One region of the Streptomyces sp. NPDC053493 genome, then DNA from elsewhere that is predicted to be linked to it. Evidence: riboswitches for the same ligand, from Rfam matches in the RefSeq annotation. Region 1 holds a riboswitch; each other region holds the start of a gene.
What was found. Region 1 has a riboswitch for cyclic di-AMP ahead of ACIGO8_RS08400 (peptidoglycan DD-metalloendopeptidase family protein). Riboswitches for the same ligand answer to the same signal wherever they lie in the genome.
Positions count from the first base shown of each region.

Region 2: another riboswitch for cyclic di-AMP. It lies ahead of ACIGO8_RS33915 (M23 family metallopeptidase); the one in region 1 lies ahead of ACIGO8_RS08400 (peptidoglycan DD-metalloendopeptidase family protein).
Region 3: another riboswitch for cyclic di-AMP. It lies ahead of ACIGO8_RS10770 (transglycosylase SLT domain-containing protein); the one in region 1 lies ahead of ACIGO8_RS08400 (peptidoglycan DD-metalloendopeptidase family protein).

Region 1 covers NZ_JBITXS010000002.1:597,557-602,254, reverse strand. Annotated here, with positions in the region: gene ACIGO8_RS08420 (aspartate aminotransferase family protein) at 1-461, shown strand, start outside; gene ACIGO8_RS08415 (helix-turn-helix domain-containing protein) at 536-1,180, shown strand; gene ACIGO8_RS08410 (DUF6126 family protein) at 1,205-1,360, shown strand; gene ACIGO8_RS08405 (tyrosine-protein phosphatase) at 1,418-2,206, opposite strand; cyclic di-AMP (ydaO/yuaA leader) riboswitch at 2,587-2,751, shown strand; gene ACIGO8_RS08400 (peptidoglycan DD-metalloendopeptidase family protein) at 2,756-3,700, shown strand; gene ACIGO8_RS08395 (SGNH/GDSL hydrolase family protein) at 3,876-4,670, shown strand.
Region 2 covers NZ_JBITXS010000025.1:7,336-12,033, forward strand. Annotated here, with positions in the region: gene ACIGO8_RS33900 (PLP-dependent cysteine synthase family protein) at 1-118, shown strand, start outside; gene ACIGO8_RS33905 (MFS transporter) at 115-1,359, shown strand; gene ACIGO8_RS33910 (PP2C family protein-serine/threonine phosphatase) at 1,617-2,687, shown strand; cyclic di-AMP (ydaO/yuaA leader) riboswitch at 2,900-3,046, shown strand; gene ACIGO8_RS33915 (M23 family metallopeptidase) at 3,058-4,185, shown strand; gene ACIGO8_RS33920 (PrsW family intramembrane metalloprotease) at 4,202-4,698, opposite strand, start outside.
Region 3 covers NZ_JBITXS010000003.1:138,461-143,158, reverse strand. Annotated here, with positions in the region: gene ACIGO8_RS10785 (sigma-70 family RNA polymerase sigma factor) at 1-778, opposite strand, end outside; gene ACIGO8_RS10780 (hydrophobic protein) at 1,002-1,160, shown strand; gene thpR (RNA 2',3'-cyclic phosphodiesterase) at 1,195-1,776, opposite strand; gene ACIGO8_RS10770 (transglycosylase SLT domain-containing protein) at 1,878-2,762, opposite strand; cyclic di-AMP (ydaO/yuaA leader) riboswitch at 2,767-2,955, opposite strand; gene pucL (factor-independent urate hydroxylase) at 3,385-4,320, shown strand; gene ACIGO8_RS10760 (PP2C family protein-serine/threonine phosphatase) at 4,358-4,698, opposite strand, start outside.

The DNA of each region.
Region 1 (4,698 bases):
TGGCGGCCGGGCTCGCCGTGCTCTCGGTGATGGAGTCGGAGGGCACGGTCGCGCACGTCCGCCGGATCGGCGACCTGCTCGCCTCCCGGCTGCGTGAGCTCGTGCCGCGCTACGAGCTGCTGCACGAGATCCGGGGCCGGGGCCTGATGATCGGCATCGAGTTCGGCCGGCCGACCTCGCTGGGCCTGCGCAGCCGCTGGACGATGCTCCAGGCGGCCCGCAAGGGACTCTTCGCGCAGATGGTCGTGGTGCCGCTGCTCCAGCGCCACCGCATCCTGACGCAGGTGTCGGGCGACCACCTGGAGGTCATCAAGCTGATCCCGCCGCTGATCATCGACGAGGCGGACGTGGACCGCTTCGTGACCGCCTTCACGGCGGTGATGGACGACGCCCACGCAGGCGGCGGACTGATGTGGGACTTCGGCAGGACGCTGGTCAAGCAGGCCGTGGCACAGCGCTGACCGGATCCGGTCACGGGTTTTGCCTCTGAGGCAAGAAACTTGCCTCAGAGGCACGATCCTGGCGGAATGGACGCATGGACCACGTCCCCGGGGGCTCCGCCCCGGACCCTGCCGCCGCCGGCGCGGCCGCCACCGACGTCCTGCCGGACGTCGCCCCGCAGCTGCGGGCCCTGCGCCGCCGCCGTGGCCTCACCCTGGAGGCCGCCGCCCAGCGGGCCGGACTCTCGCCGGCGCACCTGTCCCGTCTGGAGACGGGCAACCGGCAGCCGTCGCTGCCGATGCTGCTGGCCCTCGCCCGTATCTACGGTACGACGGTCTCCGAGCTGCTCGGCGAGCTGCCGCCCGAGCGCGACCCGGTGATCCGGGGCGGCCGGGCCGAGGCCGTCGAGGCCGACGGCTGGATCTACCGCCCGGCCGGCGGCCCGGGCCGGGCCATGCAGGCCCTGCGCGTCCACGTGCCGTACGCCACCAGCGCCGACATCGTGCGGGTCCACGCCGGCGAGGAGTGGCTCCACGTCCTCGACGGCCGGGTCCGGCTCGCGCTCGGCGACGCCGTGCACGTCCTCGATCCCGGGGACAGCGCGCACTTCGACTCGCTCACCCCGCACCGCATCGGCGCGGCCACCCGCGGCGGCGCCGAGCTGCTGTTCGTCCACACGCTGATGCAGAGCCCCGCCGCCGAGCTGTGCCTCGGCGACGGGACGCCGCACCGACGCTGACTCCCGACCTCAGAAAGGACCGACATGTCCGAGAAGTCCGCACCGGTCACCGGCGAGGAGCGCGGCGCCGGCAAGTTCCCCAAGGGGCTGGTGCTCCGCCTCTTCGCCTATCTGGTCGCCGGGCACCTCTTCGCCGGCTTCCTCTACCTGCTCTTCATGCTGGGCGGGCAGAACCAGTAGCGAACCGTCCGCCGGGGCGGCGGTGACGCGCCCGCCGCACGGCAGTCGCGCGCGGCCTCAGGCGCCGGCGAGCAGCCGCTCCCGCAGCAGCTCGCGGGTCTCCGGGGCGAGCCGCAGCCCCTCCGCGAGATAGGCGTCGACCGAGCCCCAGGTCTGCTCCATCGTCTCGAAGGCGGCCCGCAGATACTCCACCCGCGCGTCGAAGAGCGGGCTCAGCAGCTCCATCACCTCCGGCGACATGGCGTCCGGGGCGGTGGAGCTGCGCTGCACCTTGTAGCGGCGGTGCGGGGCGTTGGACTTCACGTAGTCCGCCTCGATCGCCTCGCGCTCCACGCCGACGGCGAGCAGGGAGATCGCGATGGCCACGCCGGCGCGGTCCTTTCCGGCCGCGCAGTGCATCAGGGCCGGGACGCTCTCCTCGGCCATCGCGTGCAGGATCCGGCCGTGCTCGGCGGTCCGCTCGACAATCATCTTCCGGTACGAATCCGACATTCTGGCCGCGGCCTTGCCCTCGCCCAGGATGCCGCGCAGCTGCGCCAGGTCGCCCGAGCGCACCAGCTTCCAGAACTCCTTGCCGTCGGCCGGGTCGTTGAGCGGGATGTTCACGTTCCGTACGCCCGGAAGATCCACGTCCGGTCCTTCGATGCGCCGGTCGGCCTCGTTGCGGAAGTCGAAGACCGTGTGCAGACCCAGGGTCGCGAGGAAGGCGGCGTCCTCGGCCGTGGCGTGGGCCAGGTGGCCGCTGCGGAAGAGCCGTCCGGGACGCACGGTCCGGCCGTCCACGGTCGGCAGTCCGCCCAGGTCGCGGAAGTTGCGTACGCCGGTGAGCTCGGGCTCGGTCGTCATCTGCGTCACGGTTGCTCCTGCTGTCGAGATCGGTTCCTGGGGCAATCATCGAGGGTCCGCGACCTCGCCCGCAGCCCCTCGAGCGGGAATGGGTGATCTGTCCGAATTGGATGGTTGGGTATAACCCGCCCTGATTGAAGGCGAGATGGGAATCGGGGCGTGAGCAGCGTCATAACCGTGACGGACCGTGGCTGATCGTCTTTTTCAAATTCCCTTTGCCAAGGGGAATTCGAGAGGCCGTCATCCACGGAGGGTCACCGGAATTCCGGCCGGAGGACAAGAGATCCGCTATCCACGGGAACCAATGGCTTGTTTACGTCGTCCCGGCTCGTCTAGCGTCGCGCTCAATCCGGACGGACCGCCTAATCCTGCCGCCGACCGGAGAATCCGCACCGACCCGTATCAGGCAGGAGCGGGGGACCCAGGTACTTTGCCGATCCCTCGAAGAAGACGAAGGACGGCTCGGGGTGAAGTCGCGCGAGAGCGCGGCCGGACATCTCCAGTCCGAACCCGACAGCTCACCTCGCAGGCGACGGAGAGGAATTCGCCATGCCCGCGAAGGGTAAGCACCGCCGTCCCAAGGCCAACCCGATCACCCGCGGGTTCGTCGCCGCCGGCGCCGGAGGCGCCGTCGTCGCCCTGCCGCTCATCGGCGCGACCGGCGCGCAGGCCGCCCCGGCCGCCCTGCCGCAGCAGGCCGTCGCCGCCGCGGTCCCCGCCGCCGCTCCCGCCAAGGCCCCGGCCGCCGCGAAGACGTACACCGTCGTCCGCGGCGACTACCTGTCCAAGATCGCCACCGAGCACCACCTGGCCGGCGGCTGGCACAAGCTCTACCGCGACAACCGCCAGGTCATCGGCGACGACCCCTCGCTGATCCTGCCCGGCATGAAGCTCACCCTCGGCGGCAAGCACCACGCCAAGGCGGACCACGCGCCGAAGGCCGCCAAGAGCCACGCGCAGGGCTCCGGCGACGCCGCCGCCCGCGCCTCCCGCGGCGCCGAGCGCCCGTCGGCCCCGGCCGCGAGCACCTCCTCCGAGGCCTCCGCCTCCTCCTCTTCGTCGTCCTCCTCGGCGGCCACCACCTCCTCCTCCGGCTGGGTCGCCCCGGTCAGCGGCGGCATCTCTACCCCGTACCGCGCCTCGGGCTCGATGTGGTCCTCCGGCTACCACACCGGTGTCGACTTCATCGCCTCCACCGGGACCACCGTCCACGCGGTCGGCCCCGGCACCGTCTACTCGGCCGGCGACGGCGGTGCGTACGGCAACCAGGTCGTCATCCAGCACGCGGACGGCACCTTCTCGCAGTACGCCCACCTCTCCTCGATCTCCGTCTCCGCCGGCCAGACCGTGACCGGCGGCCAGCAGATCGGCCTGTCCGGCGCGACCGGCAACGTCACCGGCCCGCACCTGCACTTCGAGATGCGCACCGGGCCGGAGTACGGCTCCGACATCGACCCGCTGGCCGCCCTGCGCCAGCACGGCGTGAGCATCTGACGTCACGTCACACCACACATCTGACGTCGCGTCACGTCGCGGAGGCCCGGCACCTGCGTGCCGGGCCTCCGCGTATTCCGGCTTGGGAGAATCTTTATCGGTGGCATATGTCACCCGGCGTCAACCCCTCCTTACGGTCGCGTAGGTCACACGGCGGAGGGAATGATGTGCTCCCGTGGCAGACGATTCGAGATCACGAGACAAGAACGCATTCGGGTCGTACGCGGCGATCGGTGACAGCTTCACCGAGGGCGTCGGAGACCCCGGCCCCGACGGGGCCTACGTCGGCTGGGCGGACCGGTTCGCGGTCCTGCTCGCCGACCAGCTGCCGGAGCACGAGGGCTTCCGGTACGCCAATCTCGCCGTACGGGGGCGCCTCCTGGACCAGATCGTCGCGGAACAGGTCCCGAGGGCGAAGGAACTCGCCCCGGACCTGGTGACCTTCTGCGCCGGCGGCAACGACATCATCCGCCCCGGCACCGACCCCGACGACGTCGCCGAGCGCTTCGAGCGCGCCGTCGCCGAACTCACCTCCGCCGTGGGCACGGTGATGGTGACCACCGGCTTCGACACCCGCGACGTCACCCTGCTCAAGCACCTGCGCGGCAAGATCGCCACCTACAACGGACACGTCCGGGCCGTCGCCGACCGCTACGGCTGCCCCGTGCTCGACCTGTGGTCGCTCAAGTCCGTCCAGGACCGCCGCGCCTGGGACGACGACCGGCTCCACCTGTCGCCCGAGGGCCACACCCGGGTCGCGCTGCGTGCCGCCCAGGTGCTCGGCCTGCCCGTGCCGGCCGACCCGGAGCAGCCCTGGCCGCCGCAGCCGCCGCGCGGCGCCCTGGAGGTCCGCAAGGACGACATCCACTGGGCCAAGGAGTACCTGGTGCCGTGGATCGGGCGCCGGCTGCGCGGCGAGAGCTCCGGCGACCACGTCGAGGCCAAGCGCCCCGACCTGCTGCCGCTGTAGCCGGGGCGCCGCCGCCGGGGCGGCCGCC
Region 2 (4,698 bases), on a different contig from region 1:
CGAGTTCTGCGCGGCGCACGGGCTGCTCGCCGGTCCCGTACGGGAGGTCCCGGAGGAGTGGGCCGAGGGCGTGCGGGTCGGAGGCTGGACCCGCCGGGTCCTGGAGCGGGTCAAGTGAGCACGGCGACGGCCCCGGCCGAAGGGGGCATCTGGAAGCGGTCACGCGGCTTCGCGCCGGCGGTGCGGCTGCTGTTCCTCAACCAGCTCACCATCAACCTCGGTTTTTACATGCTGATGCCGTACCTGGCGGCCCATCTGGCCGACGGCCTCGGCATGGCCGCCTGGGCGGTCGGCCTGGTGCTGGGCGTGCGGAACCTGTCCCAGCAGGGCATGTTCCTGGTCGGCGGCGCGCTCGCCGACCGGCTCGGCTTCAAGCCGCTGATCGTCGCCGGATGCGCGCTGCGGACGGCCGGTTTCGGGGCGCTCGCCTTCGCGCAGTCGCTGCCGATGCTGATCGCCGCCTCGCTGGCGACGGGCCTCGCGGGCGCGCTGTTCAATCCGGCGGTGCGGGCCTGTCTGGCCGCGGAGGCCGGGGAGGAGCGGCGGGTCGAGGCGTTCGCCCTGTTCAACACGTATTACCAGGCGGGCATTCTGCTCGGCCCGCTGCTCGGGGTGGCCCTGACAGGGGTGTCGTTCCGGCTGACGTGCGTGGTGGCGGCGCTGCTGTTCGCCGCGCTCACCTTCGTCCAGCTGAGGCATCTGCCGGTGCGGGCGGTGGACGCGGCCCGGGAGGGCGGGGCGCGCGGCCAGTTCCGCACGGTGCTCGCGAACCGTGTCTTCTGGCTGTTCTCGCTGGCCATGACCGGCTCGTACGTGCTGTCCTTCCAGGTCTATCTGGCGCTGCCGCTCGCCGCGGGCGGCACGGCGGCGACCACGGCGCTGTTCGTGGTCTCGGCGCTGGTGGCGCTCGCCGGACAGTTGCGGATCACCGCCTGGTGCCGGGCGCGGCTCACCCGCGAGCGGTGCCTGGTGCTCGGGCTGGCCCTGATGGGTGCGGCGTTCCTGGTGCCGGCCGCGCTGGGCCGGTCGCTGCTGGGGCTGCTGGTGTGCGCGGCGGTCCTGGCGGTCGCGAACGCGGTGCTCTACCCGTACGAGATGGACACGGTCGTCGCGCTGTCCCGGGGCCGCTGGGTCGCCACCCACTACGGGCTCTACAACACGGTGTGCGGGATCGGCATCACGGTGGGGAACCTGGGGACGGGCGTGCTGCTCGACGTGACGGGCCGGTCGTCGGTGACGTGGCTGGTGCTGTGCGCGGTCGGCCTCGGCTGCGCGGCGGCCATGGCGGCGCTGGCCAGGGGCGGGCGGCTCGCCGTACGCCAACCGGCGGAGGAGGAGTCGCCGAGCCGGCCGGCCTGACGCCACCCTGGGACGGGTACGGGTCGGTCCGCGGCCGGGCACGTCCAGGCGGGAGAGCACAGGTGGCGCGAGCGGCGCAGGGGCGCGACCCGGAGCCGGGGTCCGGCCCCGGGCCGCGGTCCGGGTCGGACTCGGGGTCGGTCTCCGGGGCGGGCGGCGGCGCTCCGGGCGGGCACGGTGCTCCGGGCGCTCCGGGCGCGTACCGGGGCGCGCGGCGCTTCATCCGGGCGCTGCCGCCGTTGGTGATCGTCGGCGGGGTGGTGTACGACCTGGCGACGCCGCCCACCTACACCGCGGCCCCGCTGTTCTCGGCCGCGCCGCTGATCGCCGCCCCGTTCTTCTCCACCCTGACGACGCTGCTCACCGGCATCGCCGCCGTCCTCGCGAGCGTCGGGCTGCACGTCTACAACGAGACGGTGGACCAGATCCCGGCGCTCACGGAGACGCTGACGGTCCTCACCGTCTCGGCGCTGGCGCTGCTGATCAACCGGGTCGTACGGCGCAGCGGCGAACGGCTCGCCTCGGCGCGGGTGATCGCGGAGACGGCGCAGAAGGCGGTGCTGCCGACGCCGGCGGCGCGGATCGGCGGGCTGCAGATCGCGGCCCGGTACGAGGCGGCGCAGGCGGACGCGTTCATCGGCGGCGACCTGTTCGCGGTGCAGGACACCCCGTACGGGGTGCGGTTGGTGGTCGGCGACGTACGGGGCAAGGGGCTCGACGCGGTGGAGGCGGTGGCGGTGGTCATCGGCGCCTTCCGGGAGGCGGCCGAGCAGGAGTCCACGCTGGAGGGCGTGGCGGCGCGTCTGGAGCGGGCGCTGGCCCGGGAGGGCACCCGGCGCGACGGGCTCGACGCCTTCGAGGGCTTCACCACCGCCGTCCTGGCCGAGATCCCGGGTGGCGACCGGACCGTACGGGTGGTCAACCGCGGCCATCCGGAGCCGCTGCTGCTGCACGCGGACGGGGCGGCGCAGGTGCTGCGGCCGAGCGAGGCGGCGTTGCCGCTGGGGATGGGAGAGCTGGCGGTGTGGCCCGACCGGGCCGAGGAGACGCCGTATCCGCCGGGCGCGACGCTCCTCTTCTACACGGACGGCCTGTCGGAGGCGCGGGACGCGCACGGTGAGTTCTACGACCCGCGGGAGCGGCTCGCCGGGCGGATCTTCCCGGGGCCGGAGGAGCTGCTCGACGCGCTCGTGGCGGACGTGCGCCGGCACACGGGCGGTGGTGCGACGGACGACATGGCGCTGCTCGCGGTGAGCCGTCCGGCGGTGGGGCAGCCGGAGCGGCGCCGGACGATGCCGGTGGTGCCGCCGGGTGGTGACCGGTCGTAGTCGAAGGGTCTCCCTCCGATAACAATTGACTCAACGTCAGTTTGAAGGTGTGTCGGCGATGTGTCGGCGGCCTCTTCTGAACGGTGGTCAACTCGGGACATAGCCTCACAATTCAGTGAATGATCAAGGGGAACGGCTTGGAATCGAGTGGCCGCGTCTATTAACGTTCGATAACGCAGCGCGGTCGTCCCAGCCGTCGCAAGAGACGGCACCGTGCGCGCGCGCCGAATCCCGTAAGGGAACCGGGGAACCACCACTTGGGGTGAATCGGGCCCCACCGCACTCGTGCGGCACGCCCGTAGGAGACCTTCCTGCTCCGAACCCGTCAGCTAACCCGGTAGGCGAGAAGGAAGGAAAGGAGAGCGCCTCCGTGGCGTCCAACACCCCTGCTCCCGAAAACCCCTTCGACTATTTCGGCGCTCCCGGTCCGGCGGGCGCCGCCGAGGGCCCGGGCGGCGGCGAGGAGTGGAACCCCACCGAGGACTCCCTGCGGGACCGGGGCCGCTCGGGCGGCCGCCACCGCGTGGTCAAGCAGCGCTCCAACTTCGCCCGCTCCTCCACCGTGCTCGGTGTCGGCGTGATCGCCGCCGTCGGCGCCGGCGGCCTGGCCACCGCCCAGCAGAAGCCGCCGGTCTCGATAGCGCTGCCGGACGTCGACCTGCCGGACGTCCACCTGCCCGACGCCTCCGACCTGCCGGGCGTCGGCGGTCTGATCGGCGGACACGACGAGGACGAGGGCGGCTCCGAGGCGACCGGGGCGGGGAACAACACCCAGCCGCTGACCGCCCTCACCTACACCACGGCCGACCAGGCGGGCACGGGCTCGGCCGGCGGCACCGGCGCCGCGCAGGCCGGGGCCACCCGGACCGACGCCGGCGAGGCGCTGCGCGCCCGCATCCTCCAGCAGGCCGAGCAGCAGCAGGCCGCCGCGGACGCCGAGGCGAAGGCCGCCGCGGAGAAGGCCGCGGCGGAGAAGGCGGCGGCGGAGGCCGAGGCCAAGGCCGACGCGGCGGAGAAGGCGGCCGCCGAGGCGAAGAAGAAGGCCGAGGAGGAGGCCGCGGCGAAGGCCGAGGCCGAGCGCCTGGCCAGGCTCGCCGCGAGCTACGCGCTGCCGACGTCCTCGTACACGATCACCTCGACCTACGGCGAGGCCGGCTCGATGTGGTCCTCCGGCCACCACACCGGCCTGGACTTCGCCGCGCCCACCGGCACGCCGGTGAAGGCGGTCCACGGCGCCACCGTGAAGTCGGCCGGCTGGTCCGGCGCGTACGGCTACCGGATCGTGCTGGAGCTCGAGGACGGCACCGAGGTCTGGTACTGCCACCTCTCCTCCATGACGGTCGGCGCCGGCCAGTCCGTCGGCACCGGCGACACCATCGGCCGCGTCGGCGCCACCGGCAACGTCACCGGCCCCCACCTCCACCTGGAGGTCCACACGCCGTCCGGCGCGGGCATGGACCCGGCGGACTGGCTCCGCTCCAAGGGCCTGAGCATCTGAGGCCCAGCCGGCTGCTCTAGCTCCGGTACGGGTTGTAGCCGCCGTAGTCGAGGTACTGCGGCGGCGACCACACCCGGCCGGTGGCCCGGGCCGCGTACGTCAGCGCCGGCGAGGCGACCTGCCGGCGCTGCCACAGGTGGTGCAGCAGCTCCTGCTCGCGGGCCGTGAAGTCCGGCGCCGCCTGCCCGCGCCGGGCCCGGTGGCGCAGGAACGCCAGGGTCGTCGCGAACGCCTCGTACTCGCCGACCGCCTGGGCGCCGGGCTTGCCGAGGCTGCGGGCGGCGTAACCGCGGGCCAGCGAGCGGGCCCGCATCGAGGAGAGCGCGAGCGGTTCATCGGGAGCGAGCCAGCCGGCCGTCGCGTAGGCCGGAAGCTCGCCGGATATCGTGCGCAGCTCCTTCTGCCGGCTCCATATCGCGAGCCAGGTCAGCAGGGCGAAGACCGGCACCATGAACATGCCGTAGACCAGCAGGAACGCCAGCGGGTGGAAGCTGGCCGAGCCGTTCCACAGCG
Region 3 (4,698 bases), on a different contig from region 1:
CCGTCGTCGGAGGCACGAGCAGCAGGCCGACGAGCAGGCCCTCGGCGGGGACGAGGCCGCTCCGGAGGCCGGCGCAGTGGGCGCAGGCGCGGGCGTGGCGGGCTATGCGCTTGCGCCAGAGCGCGGACGGGCGGCCGTCCCAGGTGCCCAGTTCGGAGTGCAGGGCGGGGCAGGCCGGGTGGGCGGACAGGGCCCGGACGACCACCCGGGCGGACTCGAGGCGTTCCTTCATCCGCTGGACCCGGACCGCGGTGTGCTCCGGGGACAGTTCGAGGGCGGCCGCCACCTCGTGGCGGGTCAGCTGTCCCGCGCACTCCAGCCACCACAGCGAGAGCACGGCGCCGTCCTCGGGCTCCATCCAGCGGGTGGCCTCGGCGGTCTCGCGCCGCTGGCCGGACAGGTGGAGCCGGGCGACCGTGAGGTCGACGAAGTCGGCGCCCGGCTGGGCGAGGTCGCGGGCGTCGTCGAGGCCGCCGGCGGCCCGGTGGCCGGTCTGCTGCCGGTGCCAGTGGGTGCGCAGGGTGTTCATGGCGATGGCGACGAGCCAGGAGCGGAAGCTGTCCGGGGAGCGCAGTCCGCCGAGGCCGTCGAGCGCCCGCAGCATGGTCTCCTGCACGACGTCGTCCACGTCGTGGTGGCCGTTCATCGCCCGGCCCACGATGTTGTAGACGAGCGGGAGGTGGGCGGCGACGAGCCGGTCCCGTGCCGCCGGGTCGCCGCCCTGCGCGGCCCTGACCAGCTCCGTGCCGTCCGGCCCGTGCGTGCCCTGCGCGTCCATGCCCTGCCTCATCCTGACCGTCCTGCCTGTTGCCGATGCCCAACACCTGGGAGATCGCGCCGCGACCACCGGATAACGGAAAACGGCCGGGAATTTTCGAGATCTTTCGAAGGGAGCCGAACCTCACCCCAAGGCTTTCGCACATTGTTGCGACAAGACCGGGCATACGCGGTGGTGCGGGCGCCGGACGGACCGGTGCCAGGCTCACCCGGGAGGTGCCGTCATGGTTCCGCTCCTGATCGTTCTCCTCATCATCCTGGTGCTGTTCGGCGCGGGCTTCGCGCTCGACGTGCTGTGGTACGTCGCGATCGCCGTGCTCGTGCTGTGGCTGCTCGGCTTCCTCTTCCGCAGCGGCAGCGGATCCCGTTGGTACCGGTGGTGACCCGGCGGGAGGCCGGTGCGGCCGCGGGCGCCGTTCAGGAGCCGGCGAAGGGCCAGGACTCGATGTCGCGGTAGCGGATCGGTCCCGGCCCGCGCCCGGCGTTGCTGCCGACCAGGTGCAGCCGCCCGGACGTCCAGCGACGGCCGGAGAACCCGGCCAGCCCGGAGGCCGCCGCGAGGACCTGTGTCAGGTCACCGCGGCGGGCCCGGGCCAGCGTCAGGTGAGGACGCAACGGCCGGTCCTCGAACGGGATGCCGCACGTCTTCACCACGTCGCGGACGTCGGCGGCGAGCAGGTGCAGCCCCTCCACGTCGCCGTCGATCCCGCTCCACAGCACCCGGTCGTCGAAGTGGCCGCTGCCGCGCAGTGCCAGCTCCAGGGGCCGCCGCGCGGCCGCGAGACCGGCGAGCGGCGGCCGCAGCAGGGCGGCGGCCCTGGCCGGGAGCTCGCCGAGGAACGCCAGGGTGATGTGCCAGTCCTCGATGCGGTTCCAGCGCAGCGAGGGAAAGGCGTCCAGGGCGGGGCGCAGGGCCCGCGCCAGTTCGTCCTTGGCGTCGTCGGGCGGGGCGAGGGCGACGAACACGCGGATGGTGGGCGCCGGGGGCTGATCGTTCACGCGGGACTTCGTACCATCCCCGGCCCGCCGCGCTCCGGCCGGCCCCCGGCCGCCGGATCCGTCCGCGCCCCGCCCTGGTCCGGTCACCCGCCCTGGTCCGGTCAGTAGGCGCCGAAGACGTTGTCGATGGAGCCGTAGCGGGCGGCCGCGTAGTTGCAGGCGGCGGTGATGTTGGCGACCGGGTCGTACGGGTCGTTGGCCGTGCCCGCGACGTGGTAGGCCTGGAAGGTCGGGTCGATCACCTGGAGCAGGCCCTTGGACGGGGTGCCGGCGAGGGCGTTGGAGTCCCAGTTGTTGATGGCCAGCGGGTTGCCGGACGACTCGCGCATGACGTTGCGGTAGATGCCGTCGTACGTGCCGGGGATGCCGTTGCGGGCCATGATGTCGAGGGACTCGCGGATCCACCCGTCGAGGTTGTCGGCGTAGCCGGCGGCGCTGGAGGCGGCCACCGCCTGGACGGCGGCGGCCGGGCGGGCGGCCTTGGTCGCCGCGCCCGTGGCGGCCGAACCGGCGCCGGCCGTGCGCGTGGTCTTCGCGTGCGAGGCCTTCGCCGTGGCGCTCTTCGCGTGCGCGGTCTTGGCGTGCGCGGTCTTCGACGGGGTGGCCGAGGCGTGGACGGTGAGCTTCAGACCCGGGTGGATGAGCGCCGGGTCGGCGCCGACGGCGGCGCGGTTGTCGCGGTAGAGCTTCTTCCAGCCGCCCTGCACGGAGTACTTCCGGGCGATCTTGGAAAGCGAGTCGCCGCGGACCACGGAATACTTCACCGGGCCGGCCTTCTTCGCCGTGAGAGCGGCCGCCGCCTTTTCGACTGCGACGATCGTATGCACGTGCTGCGCGGCGGGAGCTCCCTGCGGGGTGACCGCCGCGGCGCCGGTCGCGCCGGCCAGCGGCAGGGCGAGCGCGGCGCTGCCGGTGAGGCCGGCGGCCGCGATCGAGCGGGCGAGCGGGGTGTTCTTGGGGCGGCGGTGCTTACCGTGTCCACGCATGGCGAATTCCTCTCCTTCGCCTGCGAGGTGAGCTGTCGGGTTCGGGCGGGAGATGCCCGGCCGCAGTGCGCGGCTTCACCCCGAGCCGGGCCCGGACGACCGGAGCCGGCGGCAAACCTGGGTCCCCCGCTCCTGCCGGACGTGTGGTGAGTGCGGTGTACCGGTCGGCGGCAGGATTCGGCGTTTCCGTCCGGTTGCCGGGTGACCGTACGCGAATGGGAACGACGAGAACAAGGCCCTAATTAATCAACGCAAATGAATTGATCCGGGAAATGAAAAAGGATCACCGCACCTCCGCGCCACCACCTCCCCAACCCTTTTCCCCGGTCTCGCACTTGACGCCGTGACAGCAACGCCGGGCTCCCATTCCCACCTTGGAAAGGAATAGCGGGACATCACATGCTTTGTCCGATTCTGGGCGTGTGGAAGGTCACGCATTCCGCAGGCATTGCGTGCGGCCGCCGGGCTGTGCTGGAATCCAGCGGAACCTACGGACCGGGATGCTCGTCAGTCCCGGGGCGGCCTCGGGGCGCGGGGCCGGACGGCGGGGGGTGCCGCGTGCGCGGCACCGGACGCCGGGCGTACGGGATCGACGCATCCACGTACCCGCAGGAGCCGCATCATGAGCTACACCTCCACCAGCAAGCACGTCCTCGGCCAGAACCAGTACGGCAAGGCCGAGAACCGGATCGTCACCATCGAGCGCCGCGGCAACGACGGCGCCTGGCACGACATCCGCGACCTCAACGTCTCGGTCGCGCTGCGCGGCGAGTTCCGTGAGGTCCACCTCACCGGCGACAACGGCAACTGCCTGCCGACGGACACCACCAAGAACACGGTCTACGCCTTCGCCAAGGAGCACGGCATCGCCTCGCCCGAGGCCTTCGCGATCCTGCTCGCGAAGCACTTCGTGCACTCCCAGCCGGTGATCCACGAGGCGCAGATCCGCGTCGAGGAGTTCGCCTGGGAGCGGATCTCCGTGCCCACCCGCGCCGAGCAGCACTCCTTCGTCCGCAAGGGCCAGGAGGTGCGCACCGCGCAGGTCACCTACAGCAAGTCCACCGGGCAGCTCCAGGTCGTCTCGGGCCTGAAGGAGCTGACCGTGATGAACTCGACCAACTCCGAGTTCCACGGCTTCGTCAAGGACCGGTACACGACCCTGAAGGAGGCGTACGACCGCATCCTCGCCACCAAGGTGACGGCCCGCTGGGCGCACTCCGCAGTGGCCGCGGGCGACGCCGACTTCGACTGGGACCGCTCGTACGCGAAGGTCAGGCGGCACATGCTGGAGGCGTTCGCGGAGACGTACAGCTACTCGCTCCAGCAGACGCTCAACGCGATGGCGGAGCGGGTCCTCGACCACTGCGCGAGCGTCAACGAGGTGCGGCTCAACCTGCCGAACAAGCACCACTTCCTGGTCGACCTGGAGCCCTTCGGGCTGAAGAACGACAACGAGGTGTACTTCGCCGCGGACCGGATGTACGGCCTCATCGAGGGCACCGTCCACCGCGACGGCGTCACCCCGGTGATCGCCACCAGCGACTGGATCACCGCCTGACACGGCCCTCGCGGTCGCCTGACGCGGGCGTGCGGCGTCAGTCCACCCGGATGGCGAGCAGGCACGCGTCGTCCTCGGGCCCGGCCTGGTCCGGATCGGACAGGATCGTCTCGATCAGCCGCTCCGGCTCGGTGTCGGAGGAGCGCGTCATGGCGTCGGCGAGGCGTTCGATGCCCTTGGTGACGTCCTCGCCGCGGCGCTCCACCATCCCGTCGGTGTACAGCACGAGCAGATCGCCCTGCCGCAGCCGCGTGTCGGTCGTCTCGTAGGCGTAGCCCGGCAGGGCACCGAGCAGAGGGCCGCGCTGCCCGGCGTGCAGCGGCTCCGCCCGGCCGTCGCGCAGCAGGATCGGCGCCGGGTGGCCGGCGTCGGCCCAGC